Regions from separate parts of the Limosilactobacillus allomucosae genome, predicted to be linked through region 3. Evidence: riboswitches for the same ligand, from Rfam matches in the RefSeq annotation. Region 3 holds a riboswitch; each other region holds the start of a gene.

Evidence for each region. Region 3 has a riboswitch for thiamine pyrophosphate ahead of thiM (hydroxyethylthiazole kinase). Riboswitches for the same ligand answer to the same signal wherever they lie in the genome.
Region 1: another riboswitch for thiamine pyrophosphate. It lies ahead of thiW (energy coupling factor transporter S component ThiW); the one in region 3 lies ahead of thiM (hydroxyethylthiazole kinase).
Region 2: another riboswitch for thiamine pyrophosphate. It lies ahead of ABC765_RS10520 (ECF transporter S component); the one in region 3 lies ahead of thiM (hydroxyethylthiazole kinase).

The regions. Positions count from the first base shown of each region.
Region 1 is NZ_CP154878.1:2,162,311-2,166,648, reverse strand. Features, by position in the region: gene ABC765_RS10145 (hypothetical protein) at 1-430, shown strand, start outside; gene ABC765_RS10140 (TetR/AcrR family transcriptional regulator) at 517-1,092, opposite strand; gene ABC765_RS10135 (cytochrome b5 domain-containing protein) at 1,228-1,461, opposite strand; gene thiW (energy coupling factor transporter S component ThiW) at 1,560-2,054, opposite strand; TPP riboswitch at 2,168-2,260, opposite strand; gene ABC765_RS10125 (efflux RND transporter periplasmic adaptor subunit) at 2,497-3,561, shown strand; gene ABC765_RS10120 (ABC transporter ATP-binding protein) at 3,554-4,240, shown strand; gene ABC765_RS10115 (ABC transporter permease) at 4,237-4,338, shown strand, end outside.
Region 2 is NZ_CP154878.1:2,246,754-2,251,091, forward strand. Features, by position in the region: gene ABC765_RS10510 (nucleoside hydrolase) at 1-718, shown strand, start outside; gene hemH (ferrochelatase) at 767-1,783, opposite strand; TPP riboswitch at 2,044-2,133, shown strand; gene ABC765_RS10520 (ECF transporter S component) at 2,223-2,801, shown strand; gene ABC765_RS10525 (ABC transporter ATP-binding protein) at 2,801-4,186, shown strand; gene ABC765_RS10530 (energy-coupling factor transporter transmembrane component T) at 4,187-4,338, shown strand, end outside.
Region 3 is NZ_CP154878.1:1,334,643-1,338,980, reverse strand. Features, by position in the region: gene ABC765_RS06355 (MFS transporter) at 1-68, shown strand, start outside; gene ABC765_RS06350 (TenA family protein) at 118-798, opposite strand; gene thiE (thiamine phosphate synthase) at 819-1,460, opposite strand; gene thiD (bifunctional hydroxymethylpyrimidine kinase/phosphomethylpyrimidine kinase) at 1,470-2,267, opposite strand; gene thiM (hydroxyethylthiazole kinase) at 2,270-3,058, opposite strand; TPP riboswitch at 3,138-3,246, opposite strand; gene ABC765_RS06330 (APC family permease) at 3,434-4,338, shown strand, end outside.

The DNA.
Region 1 (4,338 bases), 830 kb from region 3:
AACCATGCCGCAGGTTCAAAAGGCTATGGCAACAATGCAGAATGGAATGACGCCGTTTAAGATTATGCCTGAACATTATGGCGTGGCAGGCGAGATTGCTACTGGCCAGACGATTATGGAGACTTTTGGCTGTTTTGGCGAACCGGTCTGCACGCACGGGATAGGTTCACAAACGATTCCTGCTTATACTCGAGCAAAGCGGCACGAAGACTATCCGCTGGTACTGGCTGGAGAGGTCCATCTGGCTGATAATAATGAAAATATTCATGTGGGTGCTATTCACGAGTTTAAACCAAATTCAGAGGGCCTAGAGATGATCTCAACGTTCTTCTGCCCCAAGGATGCTCCGCAGGCAATTGCCAAGGGACATACGATTCACTTTGCATTAGAGGTTGGCGGCATGATGAAACTGGCAGCCGGTGTAAAGTAGCATCAGTATCAAAAGCAGTTAAATAAACGGATTTTACAAGGAATGCAGATAAGCGAAAAGCTGAAATCAGTCCGGCAAGGCTGACTTCAGCTTTTTTTGACATCTTCTTTTTGTGAAAGAACCATTATCTGTTGGATAAAGCGGCGCAGAAAATCGGCCAGTTCGTCGATTGAGATTGCGTCGGGATGATAGATCCACCAGTGAATGATACTCATCCGAGCGCCGTTAGTAGCCTCGTTAAGCAGTGCGAGCTCGATTGAATTATTAGGGTGTGTCAGTGCATGCTCGTATTCCTGTGCCATTGGCAGAAAAAAGCGTCCCAGCTGATATTGAAAATAAGGATCGCCATTTGGTCCCATCAGTAGCTTAAGGGTAGGAAAATGCTGCTGAATATGAGTTAGTTTCACTATAAGCAGATCGTGGATTTTCTGTGAATCGGCCAGATTGCCAATTGGAACAGTCATCTGCGGAAGTTCGTTGAATAAGCTGTTTTCAACGTCTGAAAGTAAATCGTATATCGAATCATAATAGGTGTAGAAAGTTCCGCGACTGATGCCGGCAGCTTTAGCTAATTGGCTGACTTTTATCTGATCGTAGCGCGTTGATTTCAACATTTGCAAAAAGGCTGTCTGAATTTTTTGTTCAGTAGTAACTTTAGCCATGGCTTACTCCCTTCTAATCATTTCATCTTGATGTCATATTAATTCAGCTGGCGTTCTCGGTGCAATAAAAAACGCTGTCAATATTGGATTGACAGCTGTTTTTTAGTTTAGATGATTATAGATGAATCTCAGCGACTAGTCAGCCAGCTTACCGACTACTTGCAGCTTGCCTAAGACGCTTTCGCCATGAGGAGCATGAGCAATGGCCGCGGTGGCATCAGTGCCGGCCGTAACGCCATGGTGCTTGCCGCCTTGCCATGCTGACACTTCAGTTACGTCATAGACCGTGCCCTTAACGGCAACATAGGCTGGCTGACCGTTTTGACCATTGAACTGCTTTAATTCGGCTAAGGTAAATGTTTTTTCCATTTGCTGATTCCTCCTTAATGAGAAAACGATTGTAGCTTGATAACTGAATTGTACAAGAGAACATGGAAAAAAGCCAAATAACTGCCCCTAAATAAATATTAAATTTTGGCAAAGCGACTGATTGGCTGCCAGGCGGCTTTTAAGATCACCCAGGCCAACAGGCCGCCAACGATGGCACTGACTGCAAAGCTGGGGACGAATAAGAAAAGCGATCCTTTAGCACCCATCAGCAAAGCAGCGATTGGATAGGAAACCAGCGCGCCAATCAAACCCGTGCCGATCAATTCGCCCAAAGCTGCCAGCCATATCTTGCCAAACCGCTTAAACATCCAGCCGCTCAGCCAGGCGCCAAAGATGCTGCCAGGATAGGCCAAAAGCGTCCCCGTGCCTAAAAGATTGCGCACGGTTGAGGTCAAAAGCGCCTGCACGACTGCCCATTCCGGTCCCAAGACCACGCCAGCAACAATATTGATCAGACTTTGCGTTGGTGCGCATTTGGCCACGCCGATGGGAAATGAGAACATGCTGCCGCCACAAACGGCCAGTGCCGATAACACAGCGGTCAGCACCAGCTGATAGGTCCGTTTTTTCATAAGGTTCCTCCTAAAAAACTTTTTAAAATCGTCTCAAACCAATAAAAAAACTCTTTCCCAGTGCCGAGAAAGAGTGCTTAATCATTAATCAAAAGAACGTGACGATGCGGCCACGCCAAATTAAGCTGTCTCCCTCCGCTAGTACTAACTAGATCAGGTTATGTGGGTATTTCTCAGCCAAATCAATGGCACCCCAGACAGAGTCATTTTATTTCAACTACTATTTAACCACTGCAGCACCAGGGTTGACAAGTGGCGATGGCACTGCATTCATTGGTCGATAGATAAAGTATTTAAGTAATTTTTGAAATAAGGATTGCCTTTTAAGAAAAATTTGGTATTATCTAGTTAATCACTTAAGTAACTAACTAAAACATCTGTTGCTTTTGGTACTTTTGTCGCATTGAAATGGATTTTTGAGAAGTAGAAATTGGGGAAGATTATGCAAAAAATAAAACATTGGGTAAAAAATCACCGCAAGACAACGATCGGCACGGCAATCGTTTTGGTTTTGCTGATTGGGATGGGGATCATCAATAAAATCAAGCAGAATAAGGCCGCGCAGTCTTCACGCTATGTCGTTGCCAAGGTTGCCAAAACAACGCCTTTGACGCTGACCGGGACCGTTGCCGCCCAACAGCAGCAGGTCTTGAGTCTGCCATCTGGCAAGGTGCAGTCGATCGGGGTTGCCAACGGACAAAAGGTCAGTGAGGGTGATCCTTTGGTAACGACCTACAGCGAGAGTGCCAATGAAGAACTGACCGATGCCAAGCAGGAACTGGCCAAGGCACAGCGCAACGTAACGGCACAGCAAAACAATGTCAGTGCGGCGCAAAAGGATGCGGCTGCGCAAAGCGAGGATGGCACGGCTTCTGGATCGGCCAGCAGCGTTGCCCAGGCCCAAGCCAGTCTGGCCGATGCGCAAAGCGACGTTACGGCAGCTCAAAACAAGGTCAACACGCTGAGTCAAAAGGTCACCCAGACTTTAACGGCACCATTTGACGGTACGGTTACGGTTGACGATACCAAGCAGGATGCACCGGTAATCACGATCTACTCCAACGATCTGAAGTTTAAGAGCAAGGTATCAGAATATAACTACAGTAAGCTTAAAACCGGTCAGGAGATTCACGTGCGGGCACTGGCAACGGGCAAACAGGCCGATACGACGATCAGCTACCTGGCCACGGTGCCGACCACGAACTCGCAAAGCAATGGTGCCAGCTACGAGGTTGACGCCGACTTGAGCAGTGAAGACTTTATGGATGGGCAGACGGTCAAGGCTTCAGTTGCGCAAAACCAGCTGCGGATTCCAAAGTCCAGCGTTAAAAATGGGCAGGTCTACGTCGTTAAAAACGGTAAGGCCAAGGCAGTTGCCGTTAGCGGTAAGCGGGTCAACGAATACTTTGAAGTCAAAAGCGGCGTCAAGGCTGGTCAGCAGATCGTCACCAACCCAGACAGCAAGCTGCATAACGGGACCAAGGTGAGCGCTGATGACAATGATTAGACTGGAACACGTCAACAAGTACTATGGTCAGGGTGCGACTCGATTTCACGTGCTGCATGATATCAATCTGCAGGTTGATGCCGGTGAACTGATGGCGATTATCGGGGAATCAGGGTCTGGCAAGTCGACCTTGATCAATATCATCGGTTTTTTGGATGATGATTTTGAAGGAAACTATTTTTACAATGACCAGGCGATCCATGATTATACGCGGGCGGATTTTGCCAAGCTGCGCAACCAGCACGTGGGGTTTGTCTTTCAAAACTTTAAGCTGATTCGCGACATCAGTATTGCCGAAAACGTTATTCTGCCCTTGCTGTACGCGGGAGTAGGTCGGCGGCAGGCCAAAAAGACAGCGGCCCGGGTTTTGAGTCGCGTTGGTCTAGGGGGGTATGATGACAAACTGCCCACTGAGCTTTCGGGTGGACAGCAGCAGCGGGTCTCAATCGCGCGCGCCATCATTGCCAATCCTGATTTCTTGATTGCCGATGAGCCAACGGGGGCTTTGGACACGAAAACCAGTCAGGAAATCATGGACCTGTTTAAGCAGCTCAATCAGACTCAGCATACGACCATCATCATGGTGACGCATGATCCACGGGTTGCCGAGCAGTGCGAGCGCGTTGTCAAGATCATTGATGGCCGAATTGTCGACGATCGAAAGGTGGGAGCAAATTGAGAAATGCCGAACTCTTGCGCAGTGCTCTGCAATCGCTAAGAGCCAACCCCAAGCGCAGTTTTCTGACGACGATTGGGATTACGATTGGGATCGCGGCG
Region 2 (4,338 bases), 910 kb from region 3:
GGTTTCTAAAGACATTCACGGTAACAACGGGATTGGCGATGTTGAGCTGCCAACCCCTAAGCGTGCCGTAGAAGCCGAATCCGGCGTCGACTTCTACATCGAAGCAGCCCACAAGTACGGCAAGGATCTGATCATCATTCCTACTGGCCCAATGACCAACCTGGCCGCTGCCCTGGAAAAGGATCCTGAAATTGCTCACCTGATTGGCAACGTTACGTTCATGGGTGGTGCATTGACGGTTGAAGGTAACGTTACTGACGTTGCTGAAGCCAACATCAACCAAGACGCCAAAGCTGCCAACACGGTTCTGCAAAGCGACCTGCCATTGACGATGGTTGGCCTGGACGTTACGCTGCGCACGCTTTTGACTAAGAAGGAAACGCAGCAATGGCGCGACCTGGGTACGAAAGCTGGCAAGGCCTACGCTGACATTACCGACTTCTACATCGATGCCTACTACAACCTGGACATCGACAAGAACGGCTGTGCCCTGCATGACCCACTGGCAGTCGGTGTCTCCATCGACCCTACCTTTGTTCAAACGATCAGCCTGTTCATGAAGGTTAACTACGACGAACACAACTACGGCCGGACGATTGGCGATAACTCACGCCTGAACGATCCTAATCCAAACGTTAAGGTTGCCGTTAACGTTGACAAAGAACGTTACTTGAAGGTATTCATGGAACGTTTGAACAGCGTCTTGAAAGAACACTAATTACCAATCAAAAACCTCATCGGTGCTTGCCGATGAGGTTTTTTAATCCTATTCAGTCTGCAGATCAGCTGATGGCAGATTCATAGCCGCATTTTGAGCTGGCATAACGGCGTTTAGAAGCGTTAATTGAGCTAAGGCCTCAATCCACTCGGCATCATCATTTAAAGCTGGCAGCAATTGATATTCGCTTCCACCAGCAGCCAAAAAGGCATTGCGGTTCTCCTCACCCAATTCTTGAATCGTCTCCAGACAGTCAGCGGTAAAACTAGGCGCGATAACCAGTACCTTGCGATAGCCTTGCTTAGGCAGTGCAGTCAAAAGATCTTTGGTGGCCGGCGTCAGCCACTTTGCCGGTCCAAAGCGCGACTGATAGGCTTGAAAACAGGGAACCTGCAGCCCCAAACGTTCAATTACCGCCATGGTCGTTTGCCGGCAGCGTTGGGCGTATGGATCCCCAGCCTTTTGATAACTGAGCGGAATACCATGATATGAAAAGACGATTGCATCTGGATTCATTTTAGCAACCGCTTTTTGCAGTTTATTCGATAATGCTTTGACATAAGGCCAAAAACTGCTGTAGTCACTGACGAATCTAATTTCCGGAACTATTTTGCGATCCTGGTAAAACCGAGCGACATCATCTTGAACCGAAGCCGTGGTCGTAGTTGAATACTGCGGATACATTGGAATAATCGTTAAATCAGTGATTCCTTGAAACTCAAATTCTTTTAAGACCGCACCAATCAGCGGCTGACTGTAGCTCATGGCATAGCGAACCGTATAATCCGGCAGTCGCTTTTGCAGCAGCTGGGCTTGGCGCTGGGTATAATGCAGCAAAGGCGAACCAATCTCTGATGACCACAGCTGCTCATAATTGGCGGCCGACTTGGGAGCATGTTTGGGCAGCACCATCATGTTTAGAATTGGCTGCCAGATCAATGGCGGCATATGAATGACCCGCCGATCGCTTAAGAACCGCCGTAGAAATCTGGTAACTGCTGGAACGCTGGGATCACTTGGCGTTCCAAGATTAACCAGCAGGATGCCTTTTTGATTTTTCTTCATAATCTTGCCTCTTACTCTTATTTGTAATTCAATAAGACCATTCTAGCACGACATCTAGTAGCTATTTTTATGATCAAACGCCATATATTGTATTCAAGCTGATCAAATGATTATCAGTGAATTTCAATGAATTTAAAAACCCTGCTTGATTCAAATCAATTTATCTGCTTAAACCCCTTTTTTATTTCAAATTAAACTTCGATAAAATTTCTGCCGGCTTGCACTATGCCAAGTTATTTTGTAAGATGAAAACGATCAATCATTCATGTCTGGGGTGCCATACGGCTGAGATAATACCCATTGAACCTGCTCTGGATAATTCCAGCGAAGGGAGATACGGTAAATAATCTGTTGTAATCAGCCCCACTGTGGATCTTTTCCATAGTGGGTTTTCTTTTGGACAGGTGATTGAAAATTTCAATCATTAGGAGGGTCTTTCATGGCCAAAAAAAATAACAAGTTTCATCTGCGCGACATCATCCTGCTGGCACTGGTCGGCATTATCTTTGGGGTGATCTACTGGGCAGCTGCTTTTATGTACAACGCGCTGACCATTGTCTTTACGCCGCTCAAGCTGCCAATGATGGGTAACGATCTAACCATGGGACTTTGGTGCATGGCCGGTCCGATGGCGGGATTTATGCTGAAAAAACCTGGTGCACCTTTCCTTGGCGAGTTTTTAGGCGCCGCTGGTGAAGCCTTGATTGGTGATCAATGGGGCGCAGCCAATCTGATTTCTGGTGCCGTTCAAGGGATTGCCAGCGAACTGGGCTTTACGTTTACCGGCTACAAGCACTACGACTGGCTGGGGGCCGTTTCAACAACCATTACCACGACAATCGTAACGTTTGCTTGGGATTGGTTCCGCAATGGCTACAACAAGTTTGGCTTCAAAAACGTTTACTACTTTAGCGGCCGGCTGCTTTCAATGTTCTTCTTCTGCGGCGTTTTGGTAATGCTGATCGAACGGCTTCTGGAACGCTCGCACGTCATGAAACGCGAGGAATTTAACGACTAATGAATCATTTGGCAATTGACAATCTGACTTTTGCATATACGCCAAAGCGCCCAACGTTAAAAGACGTTACGCTGAAAATTCCGGTTGATTCCTGGACGCTTCTTTATGGTGCTTCCGGCAGCGGCAAATCCACGCTGATGCGCCTCTTAGCCGGTCTGCTGCCTAAATACGGCGGCCGGATTCTGCAAGAAAACATCGAGCTGCCGAATGGTTTAACCGTTGCGATGATGTTTCAGGATCCCGGTATGCAGTTCGCGCTTGATACGCCGCAGCATGAATTGGAATTTGCCTTGGAAAACCTGCAGCTGCCTGCCAACGAGATGCCTGCCCGCATTGAGCATGCCTTAAAATTCTGCGGCATTGAACACCTGCGCGATCGTCAGCTGGCCACGATGTCAGGCGGCGAGCAGCAGCGGGCCGCCTTGGCCGTTTTAGTCGCGATGGATACCGATATTCTGCTGTTGGACGAGCCATTTGCCAGCATCGACAACCATAATCGGACTTTATTGATTCAGCAGCTGACCTTATTGCAGCAAAAGTATCACAAAACGATTATCGTTGCTGATCATGACCTGCATGGCTATCGCGGCTTGGCTAAACAGGTGATTCGCTTTGAAAATCAGCGAGCCGAGTTGCTTGACGCCGCTGCCAGTGATGCGCTGCTTAAGTCTGCCGATCAGCTGGCCGCCACGGTGCATCATGTCAAACTGCCGACTGCCAGCGATCAGCCGATTTTAACACTCAAAAACTTGACGATTGAACACGGGGATCAAAAGCTGATCTTGGCAAATGACTTTTCGTTTTTTAAAAATCAGACGACACTGTTGACTGGTGCTACAGGAACCGGGAAGTCCTCATTGTTTAAGGCTATTACGCACTTGGCGGCTTATCAGGGAACGATCGTCTATAACGGTCAGGACAGTCAAAAAATCAAGCCGCGCCGTTACGCTCAACAGGTCGGCTACGTCTTCCAGCATGCCGTCGACCAGTTTCTTAGCGTAACGGTTAAAGAGGAGCTGGCGCTGAGTCTTAAAAAAGGCCGTAATCCCTACTTTGACGAGGAACACCTGACCGCGGCACTTAAGCTGCTTGGTTTGAGTGAATTGCAGGAGCGCGTAGTCTACTCGCTTTCTGGCGGTCAGCAAAAAAAGCTGCAGCTGCTTTTAATGCTGATGATGGGGCAGCCGGTTCTGCTGTTGGATGAGCCTTTTAGCGGCCTTGATCTTCATTCGCTGCATAATGTCGTTGATCTGATCAAGGCCAGCCAAAAAGTCTACCCGCAAACAATGATCATTATCAGCCACCAGCTGGAGGGCCTGGAAAAGCTGATTGATCGGCACGTAAAACTGGCAGACTGTCAGCTCAGCTATCGGGAGGAATTTTAAATGAATCCAAGTTTTAAACTGTTGTTGGTGCTGATCATTGCCCTAGAAGTCTCGTTTACACGCCATTTAACGATCAATCTGGTCTTAATTGCCGTTGCCATAATCTATCTTTTGACTAAGCGCATCCGGCCCCGCTTGTTTGGCTGGCTGTT
Region 3 (4,338 bases):
TGCCAATCATTTTCTTGATCTATTTGGGAGACCGCAAAGAGTTAAACAGCGCGGTCGCAAAACATTAAAAAAACGCTGGGTTGTCAGATGCAATCCAGCGTTTTAAATATCTGTTGCTTAATTATCAGCCAGGTCGGCCCAGGTCTGGTGAGTATAAGCCATTTGCCAAAAGCCCAGCTCATAGCTGCTGCTGCGCAAAAAGGCCGTCATCATCTGTTGCTTGACGGTTTCACTGCTGTTGGCGGCCAGTTCGTTGACTAAGCCGATCAGCTGTTGAGTACTGGTATCAAAACCGACTGTCTGATAGCTGTCAAAAAATGCTTGGTAGACGGGAACGGGACTGGTCTGATCTTTCCAGTAGTCGGCAATCTCATCATAAAGCCAGTAGCAGGGCAAAAGAGCGGTCACGGCAGCAGCGGGATCAACGTTCAGCTGATGTTCCATATGGGTAATGTAAGCGTAGTTGTTAGGAGCGATGGGAGCTTGCTGAATCTCTGCTGGACTGAGCTTGAGCTGTTGCAGCATTGGACTGCGCTGAATGTCTTCTCCGGAACCGTTGGCCAGCTTTAAGAGCAGCGCGCCCTGTGATTGAGGAAGCAGGGCGGCGGTTTTTTCGTGCAGCTTTTCAAACGCGGTCAGGTATTTGGTATCCTGCGTCAGATAATAGCGAAAGGTTGCCAATGGCAGTTTGCCGCTGGCCAGTTCAGTGATAAATGGATGGTGAATGCTTTTTTGCCAGAGTGGTGCAGCTGCTTGATGCAGTTTTTCAGAAAATTTAGTGGTTTTTGCGTCGTTCATAAAAATTTCACCTGGTTGATCTAGTATAAAGAATTGATATGCTGAACGGTTTTTTGAATGTCAGCACTTTGCAGAATCATCGAGATCATTGAAAGACCAGCGACTCCGGCAGCAAGCGTCTTAGCCATGTTGGCTTCGGTAATGCCGCCAATGGCCACGATTGGATGGGTGCTTAGCGTGACCAGCTCATGCAGTTTTTCAAGTCCCATCGCTGGATCAGCATCATTTTTTGAGTTGGTTGGAAAAATCGGACCACTGCCAACATAGGCCACCGGCAGCTGATTAGCATGCTCGATCTGTGCTGGCTGATTGCATGAATAGCCGACAAACATAGTATCCCCAACCGCGGCTAAGACCTGTTCGACACGCTGATCCTTTTGACCAACGTGGATGCCGTCAGCGTTGATTGCCTGGGCCAATTCAACGTCATCATCAACGATCAGCGGAATATGATGCTGATCGGCAAGTCTGCGCAGCTTCAGTCCCAGCTGCACGCGCTGTTCTTGGTTGAGCTGGCTGGTACCTTTTTCGCGATACTGAAAGGCGGTAATGCCGCTGTCCATTGCGATTGATACGTCATTTAGAAACTGTTTTGGATCATGATTGACGTCTTGGGTGCCGCCAACCAGATAGCAGTGAAGCATTTCTTCTCTAAATTGCATACGGACCTCCTAGACTGCCCAGTGATTCAAAGGACCGTGCCCGTGCCCAACCTGGATGCCATCGCGAATCGTGGCTTCCACGTATGCCTTGCCGATACGAATCGCGTTCTCCATCGACACGCCCTTAGCCAGCTCGGCAGTAATGCAGGCAGAGATCGTATCACCAGTACCGTGCGTGCGTTTGGTGTCGATCCGGGGCGAGCTCATCCAAAAACTTGATCCATCAGCCAGCAATACAAAGTCACTGGCCTGTTTTTGATCATTAAAATGACCGCCCTTAACCAAGACGTTCTTGGCGCCTAAAGCCTGCAGCCGCTGTCCAGCTTCTTTCATATCGGCGTTGTTCTTGATCGTCATTTCAGCCAGTGCCTCTGCTTCCGGCAGGTTGGGCGTTACCAGATCGGCGAGGGGAAGCAGCTTGGTCCTGACCGTGCTGATTGCCTCATCGGTCAACAGATGCGCGCCGCCTTTGGCAATCATGACTGGATCAACTATCAATGGTCCAAAGTCGTATTGTCTAAGATTGGCGACGACGGTTTCAACGGTTTCAGTGTCAGCCAGCATGCCCGTTTTGCAGGCCCGGATCTTTAAATCGGCGTTTAAGGAGGCAAACTGCTCATCAATGATTTTTTTTGGCAGCGGCATGGCGTCTTGAACCCCCAGCGTGTTTTGTGCCGTAATGGCCACTAAAACAGTCGTGGCAAAAACATGCCGCATCTGCATGGTTTTTAGATCTGCCTGCATGCCCGCGCCGCCACCTGAATCAGAGCCAGCAATCGAAAGGGCTTGTGGAAATTCATTGATCATCTTCAGTCTTCTTTCTGTAATTCGGTTTGCCAGGCTGCAATCAATTGATCATCGGCTTGGTAAAGATTGTCCAAAAACATGTTATACCAGCGGCTTGGCATCTGGGTCTTTTTAGCCGCGGCCTGGCCGGCTAAGGCAAATACCTTGCAAGCCGTGGCGGCCGCTTCCAAGACACTGCCGCCCAAACCGATAAAGGCCGCGATAATACTGGAAAGCATGTCGCCAGTTCCCACGTGAACGGCAAATAGCGGCGAGCCAAACGGAACCTTGATGACTTTTTGACCATCAGTGATGATATCTACGGCTCCAGTCATTGCAACAACGGTTTGGTATTTTTGAGCACATTTCTGCGCGATGGCGGTCAGATCACCATCACCAGATCCCGCATCGATGCCGTGGCTTTGCCAGTCAATCCCGGCTAACGCAGCAATCTCGCCGGCATTGCCGCGGATGCAGGCAAAGTGATACTTGCTCAAAAGCTCGTTGGCGACCTGAGTACGGTAGGCGCTGCCGGCACAGGCCACCGGGTCAAAAACGGCTGGGACCTCTAAAAACTGCGCGGCATCCATAACCGCCAGCATCTCTTCTCTTTGTGCGGCTTCAACGGTTCCCAGATTAATCGTAACGGCCTGGGCAATCTTGACCATGTCTTCGGCTTCTTCGGGCGCCTTGGACATGATTGGCGAAGCGCCTAAAACGTTTAAACCATTGGCAACATCAGCGGGCGTAACCATGTTGGCAACCGTTAAGACGACCGGATTTTGTTTGCGCAGCTGTGCAATCAGACTCATTTGAATTCCTCCTTTGATTGGCTGAAATAAAAAATCCGCGAACTCGTTAAAACGCTCGCGGATCTGGTTGATTCCAATTCAAAAAGAAGAAGCACTTTCCTTCGCAAGCATCGACTTAACAGGTTCAAAGAGTTTACGCGTCACTGCGCGCGTCTCAGTCCAGAACATGGACTCCCCTAGTGCGGAAAAATATTCAACTTAGTTTTTAGTATAGCAGAAAATTCAAATTTAGAAAGGTTTAATTAATTCAATGGGACGCGATGATCAATTTCAATCAATAAAGTCGTTAGCCATACGATTTTATCTTTGAAAACTTATCAAGCAGTCAATTCAGTGATAGATTTATTATAATTATATTAAAAAGGGGGGATGGACATGCCAAATCATCAAGCGGGCAAAATCAGCTTTGCCTCGGTGTTTTTATTCGGGATCAACAGCATGGTCGGGTCCGGCATCTTTTTATTGCCTGGCGTGCTGTTTCAGGATGCCGGCAACTGGAGCCTGGCCTTGATTCTGCTGGCGGCATTGGCAGTCTTGGCAATGGCCTATTGTTATGCCGAGATGGCGCATCACTTTTCGGGGAATGGCGCGGGCTGGTATTATACCTACAAAGAGTTTGGCCGATTTTGGGGCTTTGAGATCGGGCTGTTTACCTGGCTGCAGGGCGCCGCGGCTATTGCTACCGAGATCGCGGCTTTTTTACGCGGGCTGCGACCATGGCTGCCGCGATTAAGCGAGATTACGGTCTATCGCTGGGCTGGACTGGGAATGATTCTGATTTTATTGACGATCCGGCTGCTGGGTAAAAAGGCATCAACTTGGGCCAATAACTTTTCAACGGTCTTGAAGCTGGCAGTTTTGGGATTGTTTGTCGTGCTGGGGATTTTTTACGTCAAGCCGGGCAACTTTAATGCTGCGGTTCATAATTCGATTGATGACTTTGATCATGCGTTTATGCTGATCTTCTTTATGTTTCCAGGATTTTCTTTTTTGCCGGTACAGGCATCGTCCATTCACAATTCCAAAAAGAACCTGCCAAAGCTTTTGATTGGCGTGGTCATTAGCGTTGCCGTCATCTATATGGTTACCATGAGCGTGGCAATCGGGATGCTTGGCAATCGAATCGACAACGCAGACGCACCGCTGGCTTGGGCGTTTGGTCAGCAGTTTGGCAAGCTGGGCGAGGCCGTGATTATGATCGGCATGTTAGGATCGATTGCCGGCGTTGCGATCTCAATGTTTTACAGTACGCCATACGTGGTTTCGTCGCTGGCTAATGA